Regions from separate parts of the Pseudoflavonifractor sp. An176 genome, predicted to be linked through region 1. Evidence: predicted binding sites of a transcription regulator. Region 1 holds the regulator's gene; the other holds the start of a gene.
The links. The regulator NrdR, encoded in region 1, represses ribonucleotide reductase genes. The targets are predictions, from matches to a motif close to CACNANATNTNGTG.
Positions count from the first base shown of each region.

Region 2: the regulator NrdR is predicted to act here: its motif matches at 2,101-2,114, upstream of B5F12_RS08615 (ribonucleoside triphosphate reductase).

Region 1 is NZ_NFKO01000001.1:192,309-196,193, forward strand. Features, by position in the region: gene B5F12_RS00920 (carbamoyl phosphate synthase small subunit) at 1-706, opposite strand, end outside; gene B5F12_RS00925 (DUF421 domain-containing protein) at 886-1,566, shown strand; gene B5F12_RS00930 (DUF4363 family protein) at 1,563-1,946, shown strand; gene B5F12_RS11815 (hypothetical protein) at 2,046-2,192, opposite strand; gene nrdR (transcriptional regulator NrdR) at 2,341-2,796, shown strand; gene upp (uracil phosphoribosyltransferase) at 2,848-3,477, opposite strand; gene tsaB (tRNA (adenosine(37)-N6)-threonylcarbamoyltransferase complex dimerization subunit type 1 TsaB) at 3,506-3,885, opposite strand, start outside.
Region 2 is NZ_NFKO01000020.1:29,725-33,609, reverse strand. Features, by position in the region: gene B5F12_RS08615 (ribonucleoside triphosphate reductase) at 1-1,991, opposite strand, end outside; gene B5F12_RS08610 (anaerobic ribonucleoside-triphosphate reductase activating protein) at 2,707-3,399, shown strand; gene B5F12_RS08605 (MBL fold metallo-hydrolase) at 3,510-3,885, shown strand, end outside.

The DNA of each region.
Region 1 (3,885 bases):
GGGCAATGCACTCCACGTTCTCGGCGGGGTCGCCGGGGCCGTTGGAGAGCATCACGCCGTCAAAGCCGCCCTCCAGCACCGTCTCAGCGGGGGTAGAGGCGGGGAATGCGGTAACCTCGCAGCCACGGCGGCACAGGCAGTCAATCATGTTCTGCTTGACGCCGTAGTCCATCATGGCCACCCGGTACTTCTGCTCACCCACAGCGGGGAACACCTCGGGCTCCTTGCGGGTGACCCGCTCCACGGTGCCCTCCACCTTGTAGGCGCGGAGCTTGTCCAAAATCTCCGCCACATTAAAATGCTCCGCACAGGTGATCATGCCATTCATGCTTCCCTGATTGCGGAGGATCTTGGTCAGGGCACGGGTGTCTACCCCTTCAATTCCTGTGATGTTGTTGTCTTTCAAAAAGTCGTTCAGTTCGCCCTCGCAGCGGAAGTTGCTGCCCCGGGGGGACAGATGACGAACCACAAATGCCTCCACCCAAGGACGGGAGGACTCGTTATCCCAATGGTTCACTCCATAGTTGCCGATGAGGGGATAGGACATGACCACGCCCTGCCCCGCATAGGAGGGGTCGGTCAAAATTTCCTGATACCCGGTCATGGAGGTGTTAAATACCATCTCGCACACCCGATCTGCGGTGGCTCCGATGGATCGACCTTGGAACATAGCACCATTGGCCAGAATCAAAGTTGCCTTCAACATATATCCCACCTTTATTTATACTCGGTTCATTTTATCGCAAAACCATCCAAAATACAAGAAATTCTCGCAGGCTTTTTCATGTCATTTTTAAAATCGGAATTATGGACAAACGCCAGGGATATTCCCCTAGATTCAAGGGCAAAATGTTCAATAAACCATATTTTGCCGGAGGTGTTCCCATGTTTGTGGTACTCATTCGCACGTTGGTGCTCTACATTCTCCTGGTGGCGGGCATTCGTCTGCTGGGCAAGCGGCAGTTGGGGGAGCTGGAACCCAGCGAGCTGACCCTGGCCCTCATCATCGCCGACCTGGCCAGCGTCCCCATGCAGGACAACGGCATTCCCCTGCTCACCGGGGTCATTCCCATTGCGGTGCTGCTGGCCATTGCCTCCATCCTCTCCATTCTCTCCACCAAGTCCATCCGGTTCCGCACCCTCCTGGGGGGCCGCCCCAGCGTGGTGGTGCGCCAGGGGCAGGTGGTGGAGCAGGCCCTGCGGGCCAATCGCCTGACCCTGGACGAGCTTCTGGAAGAACTGCGCATTCTGGGCCACCCCTATCTGGAGGAAATCCATACCGCCGTGCTGGAGACCAACGGCCAGCTGTCTGTCCTCCCTTACGCCGCCCTCCAGCCCGCCACCGCCCGACAGGTGGGACAAGACCCGGAAGAGCCCGGTCTGCCCCTGGTGGTCATCAGCGACGGGCGGCTGCTCGCCCAGGACCTGCGGGGCCGAGGGTACGGGGACCAGTGGCTCCAGCAGCAGCTTGCCTCCCACGGTCTCACCTCCCACAAGCAGGTGTTTCTCATGACGGTGGACGATCTGGGCCACACCTATTGTGTCCCCAAGGAGGGCAAGCAATGAAACGATTGTTATGTTCGGTGGTCCTTCTGGCCGCCTTAGTGGCCGGGTGCTCCCTCCACGTGTGGTACCTCTCCCATGAAACCCAGTCTCTCTCTATGCAACTGGAACAGGCCGGGGAGGCAGTACAGCAGGGGGATTGGGAGAAAGCCTACGACCTCACTCAGAAGGCCTGGAAAAACTGGGAGGACCAGATGTTCTACCTCCACACCACCCTACACCACGACGACATTGACGGGGTGAGTACCGCCTTTCAGGAGGCGTTGGCCATTTTGGAGCAGCGGGAACAGCCGGGGGAATATGCCGCGGCCAACGCCCGCATTCTCTATCAGCTGGAGCTGCTGGTGGAGGCGGAGCTGCCCTCTTTGAAAAACATCCTGTGAGCCTGCCCTGAGAGGGCGGGCTCCTCTCTCCAGAAAGGGAAAGCGTGTGTACAAAACCTCTTGGTCTCATACACACGCTCTCTCCTTCAGGCTCCGCTCTTAGTAGCCCTTGCCCATGGGGTTCTTACTCTCCATGCCGGACTGCTTGCGATTCTCCGGGGACTGCTTCTTGCGGTTCTCGGTGCTCTGGCGCTTGCAGTTTTCAGAGCCCATCTTATTGGTCATGCGGCTATCACGTTTATCCATGTTTATCACCTCACTGTCAGCAGTATGCCACCCCTGAATTTTCTTTATGCAGAGCGAAAAAAATTTTTTACAACTGGTACACACCCGCCCACTTTTATGTTATAATTTCCACAATCTTATCATCACACAAGGAAAGGATGATCCGCCCGTGAAATGCCCCTTTTGTGCCCACCCTGAGAGCAAGGTGGTAGACTCTCGCCCCGCCGACGAGGGCAGCAGCATTCGCCGTCGCCGGGAATGCCTGGCCTGTCACAAGCGCTTCACCACCTACGAGACCATGGAGAGCCTCCCCCTGGTGGTCATCAAGCGGGATGGTCGCCGCCAGTCCTTCGACAAGACCAAGCTCATGGGCAGCATGCTCAAGGCCTGCGAGAAGCGCTCGGTACCCACCGACACCCTGGAGCGCATCGCCGATGAGATCGAGCAGACCCTGCAAAATGAGCTGATGCGGGAAATTCCCTCCACCCAGATCGGCGAGCTGGTGATGGAGAAGCTGCGGAACGTGGACGAGGTGTCCTATGTGCGCTTTGCCTCGGTGTACCGCCAGTTCAAAGACATCAACACCTTTATGGAAGAGCTGGACAAGCTGCTGAAAGAGAGATAAAAAAATCGTCCCGGATTTTCGAGCGGAAAATCCGGGACGATTCTTTATTCTTTACTTGGTGCCGAAGATGCGGTCGCCAGCGTCGCCCAGACCGGGCACGATATAGCCGTGGTCGTTGAGCTTCTCATCCAGCCCAGCCACGTAGATGTCCACGTCGGGGTGCTCCTTCTGGATGCAGGCGATGCCCTCGGGAGCGGCCAGCACGTTCATCAGCTTGATGTGCTTGCAGCCGTAGCCCTTGAGGAAGGTGATGGCAGCGGCAGCGGAGCCACCAGTGGCCAGCATGGGGTCCAGCACGATGACATCCCGCTCGGCGATGTCGCTGGGCATCTTGCAGTAGTACTCCACGGGAGCCAGGGTCTCAGGGTCCCGGTACAGGCCGATGTGGCCCACCTTGGCGGAGGGAATCAGGTTCAGAATACCGTCCACCATGCCCAGGCCAGCCCGGAGAATGGGCACCACAGCCAGCTTCTTGCCGGCCAGCATCTTGAAGGTGCCGGTGGCCACGGGAGTCTCAATAGTCACATCCTCCAGAGGCAGGTCCCGGGTGGCCTCGTAGCACATCAGCCCTGCAATCTCAGAGACGATGCTGCGAAAGTCCTTCACGCCGGTGTTCTTGTCCCGCAGGATGGACAGCTTGTGCTGCAGGAGCGGATGGTCCAAAACGTGTACTTTTTCCATAGTCGTCAAACCCCTTTTCTTATATCGGTCATTTGGTCAAAGATTTGCCCTGGGCCAAACGCTCCCGTTCGGCCTGGCTCAGGCGGTGGTACTGGGGCGCCATGGCAGCCCCGGACACCAGCTGATCCCGGCGGGCCAGCTCCAGCCCTGCCCGGGCCACACCCCAAGCGGTCTGATAGACCAGGTGGGGCGGCATCATAGTGGCGGATATTCCCCGCTCTTTGAGGAAATTATAACACAAGGATGCGCCATCTCCAACGAGAAATTTCGCATTGGAGGATTTTTCAAGCTCCTGGGCCAGCTGGTCCAGGCCAATGGCGGCATCTTCGCTCAGCCGGGTGAGAGTCCCGTTCTGGGCTAAGAACCGGGCGGCGTACACCTGATTGCGCCGGGCGTCCATCACCGCGC
Region 2 (3,885 bases), on a different contig from region 1:
TAGCCGGTGATGCGGCTGTACACCTCGGCGGGCTTGCCGCAGTGGGGGCAGGTGAACTGCTCCCCGGGCAGGTATCCGTGGTCGGCGCACACCGAGTAGGTGGGGGAAATGGTGTAGTAGGGCAGCTTGTAATTTTCAGCGATTTTGCGCACCAGGGCGGCGGCGGACTGCCAGCTGGGCAGTTTCTCCCCCAGGAAGGCGTGGAACACCGTGCCGGAGGTGTAGAGCACCTGGAGCTGGTCCTGGACGTCCAGGGCGGCGAACAGGTCGTCGGTGCACCCCACAGGCAGGTGGGAGGAGTTGGTGTAGTAGGGGGTGCCGTGGTCGTTGGCGGTGCGGATGAGGGGGTATTTCTCCTTGTCGTGCTTGGCAAAGCGGTAGGTGGTGGACTCTGCCGGGGTGGCCTCCAGGTTAAAGAGGTCCCCATACTGCTCCTGGTAGTCGGACAGGCGCTCCCGCATGTGGGTGAGCACCTCCACGGCGAAGGCCTGGGTGTCCGGGTGGGTGAGGTCGTGGTGCAGCCAGGGGGCGTTGAGGCCCACCTCGTTCATCCCCACCAGGCCGATGGTGGAGAAATGGTTGCGGAAGGTGCCCAGATAGTGGCGGGTGTAGGGATACAGGCCGTTTTCCATCAGCTGGGTGATGACGGTGCGCTTGGTGTGCAGGGACCGGGCGGCCAGGTCCATGAGGTGGTCCAGCCGCTGATAGAACTCCTCCGGGTCCTTGGACAGGTAGGCGATGCGGGGCAGGTTGATGGTCACCACCCCCACGCTGCCCGTGGACTCGCCGGAGCCGAAGTAGCCCCCGGACTTCTTGCGCAGCTCCCGCAGGTCCAGCCGCAGGCGGCAGCACATGGAGCGCACGTCGGAGGGCTCCATGTCCGAGTTGATGTAGTTGGAAAAGTAGGGGGTGCCGTACTTGGCGGTCATCTCAAAGAGCAGCTTGTTGTTCTCCGTCTCCGACCAGTCGAAGTCCCGGGTGATGGAGTAGGTGGGAATGGGGTACTGGAAGCCCCGGCCATTGGCGTCCCCCTCAATCATGATCTCCAAAAAGGCCCGGTTGACCATGTCCATCTCCTTTTTGCAGTCCCCATAGGTGAAGTCCATGAACTTCCCGCCCACAATGGCGGGCTGTCCCGCCAGATCGGGGGGCACGGTCCAGTCCAGGGTGATGTTGGTAAAGGGGGCCTGGGTGCCCCAGCGGCTGGGGGTGTTCACCCCGTAGACAAAGGACTGGATGCACTGTTTTACCTCGTGCTGGCTCAGATGGTCCACCCGGACAAAGGGGGCCAGATAGGTGTCGAAGGAGGAGAAGGCCTGGGCTCCAGCCCACTCGTTTTGCATGATGCCCAGGAAGTTCACCATCTGGTTGCACAGGGTGGACAGGTGACGGGCGGGGGACGAGGTGATTTTCCCCGGCACGCCTCCCAGACCCTGATAGATGAGCTGTTTCAGGGACCACCCGGCGCAGTACCCGGTGAGCATGGACAGGTCGTGGAGGTGCAGGTCTCCGTCCCGGTGGGCCTGGGCCACCTCCTGGTCGTAGATTTCGCTAAGCCAGTAGTTGGCGGTGATGGCCCCGGAGTTGGACAGAATGAGGCCCCCCACCGAGTAGGTGACGGTGGAGTTCTCCTTCACCCGCCAGTCGTTGATGCGCAGATAGTTGTCCACCAGCTCCTTGTAGTTGAGGAGGGTGGACGAGGCGTGGCGCACGTTTTCCCGCTGCTTGCGGTAGAGAATATAGGCCTTGGCCACCTGGTCATACCCCGCCTGGATGAGCACCACTTCCACGCTGTCCTGGATGTCCTCCACGGCGATGAGGTCGTTTTGAATCTTGGGCTGAAAATCTGCCGTCACCCGCAGCGCCAGCAGCTCCACCACCTCCGGGTGGGCCTGCTGCCCCTGGGCCTCAAAGGCACGGGTCATGGCGGCGATGATCTTGCTTAATTGAAAGGGAACGGTGGAGCCGTCCCGCTTGGTCACTTGGTACATAGGCCACGCTCCTCTCTGTGTTTGCGGTTGCCGCCCTGCGGGCGGTGCTCTTTCATGATAGCACGCCCCCTGACGAAAATCAACATATATTGCTGTGTTATATTTTTGACACAAGATATTGTGTATTCAAGCGTGTCCCTGCCAGGGACGCTCCGCTGGGCCCCATTTCTCGCCGATGAGAAATGGGGGAAAGAATCGCCAAAGGCGGGGCCTTCCCCCGCCTTGTGGAATCCACCCCGCCGGTACGGGGCTGCCTGATGCGTCTTTCTCTTCTCGGCCCTGGTCCGGTGGGGTCACATAGATAGACTGTCTTTCTACAGAATGCACCTGCTTCTCTGAAAAATGCTACTTCTACTCCCAGGGCCTCACCCTGGTGAGCCGCTGTTCCCAGCGATCGGTGGCCTGGCTGACGGCGGCGGGAACGCCGCTTCTCCAGGGAAGGCCCGGAGGTGGAAACCGCCCAGCCATAGGGCCAGCTGCCATAGTGGCCTGGTGTGGTGGCAGTGGCAGGAGCCACAGCAGGGGTAACGGGCCGAACATAGGCTTGACATATTTACAGCCTCGTACCCCAGGGAGGTCCTTAGGGGGGAACGCCCTAAGCGGGTTTTGGTTCCTTTTGCCCGCACAAAAGGAACCCCCAGCGGGGAGCGTCACCCTTGACAACCCGGCCCCGCCCGTCTACCATGAATGGGAGAACAAAAAAGGGGGAATTGCCATGACCATCGATGGATTTCAGCCCATGACCCTGCTGGACTTTCCCAACAAGGTGGGGTGCACCGTATTTTTGAAGGGCTGCAACTTCCGCTGCCCCTTCTGCCACAACGCCACCCTGGTGGAGCTGGAGAGGGAGCAGTCCGCTCCACCCCTGGCGCTGGAGAAATTCCGCGACTTTCTCCAACGGCGGCAGGGGCTGCTGGACGGGGTGTGCGTCAGCGGCGGCGAGCCCCTGTTGAATCCCCAGCTGCCCCAGCTGCTGGAGCTGGTCAAGGGCCTGGGCTATCTGGTGAAGGTGGACACCAACGGGAGTTTTCCACAGCGGCTTGTGGAATTGTGGAAATCTGGCCTGGTGGACTACGTGGCCATGGACATCAAAAATAGCCCCGCCCGGTACGCAGAGACCGTGGGCGTGCCGGGGCTGGACCTCTCCCCCATCCGGGAGAGCGTTTCCTGGCTGCTGGAGGGCCGGGTGGACTACGAATTTCGCACCACCGTGGTGCGCCAGTTCCACGATGCCCAGTCCTTTGCCCAGATTGGGCCCTGGATTGCCGGGGCCAAGCGGTATTACCTCCAGACCTTCACCCACCGGGACACGGTGCTGCGCCCGGGCCTCTCCGCCTGGGACGGGGAGACCATGGAGGGCTTTGCCGCCCAAATGCGCCCCTATGTGTCAAACGTCGAAGTGCGTTGAAGGGGGTCGAACGGTTCCATCTTTACATTTTGTATCAAACAAGGTATGATGTTACCGACAATTTATGACCTTCTCCCGCCCCAAGCGGGGGAACTGTTCGAGGTGACAATATGGAAATCAAACGCATGCAACTGGGCATGATTCAAACCAACTGTTATATCTTCTGGGACGAGAACACCCTGGACTGCGCCGTGGTGGACCCCGGCGACGACGGGGAGCAGGTGGCCGCTTTCATCCAGGGCCGTGGCCTGAATCCCGTGGCCATCCTCCTCACCCACAGCCACTTTGACCACATCCTGGGCATTCCCGGCCTGCGCTCTCAGTGGCCCAACCTGCCCGTATACTGCCACCCGGCGGATGTGAACCCCAACGAGACCACCACTTCCCTGTTCGGCACCACCTTCCCCAGCGTCAGCTCCTTTGGGAACGTGCTGCCCTACCAGGAGGGGGACACCGTGCCCGTAGGCGGCCTCACCGTCCATGTGC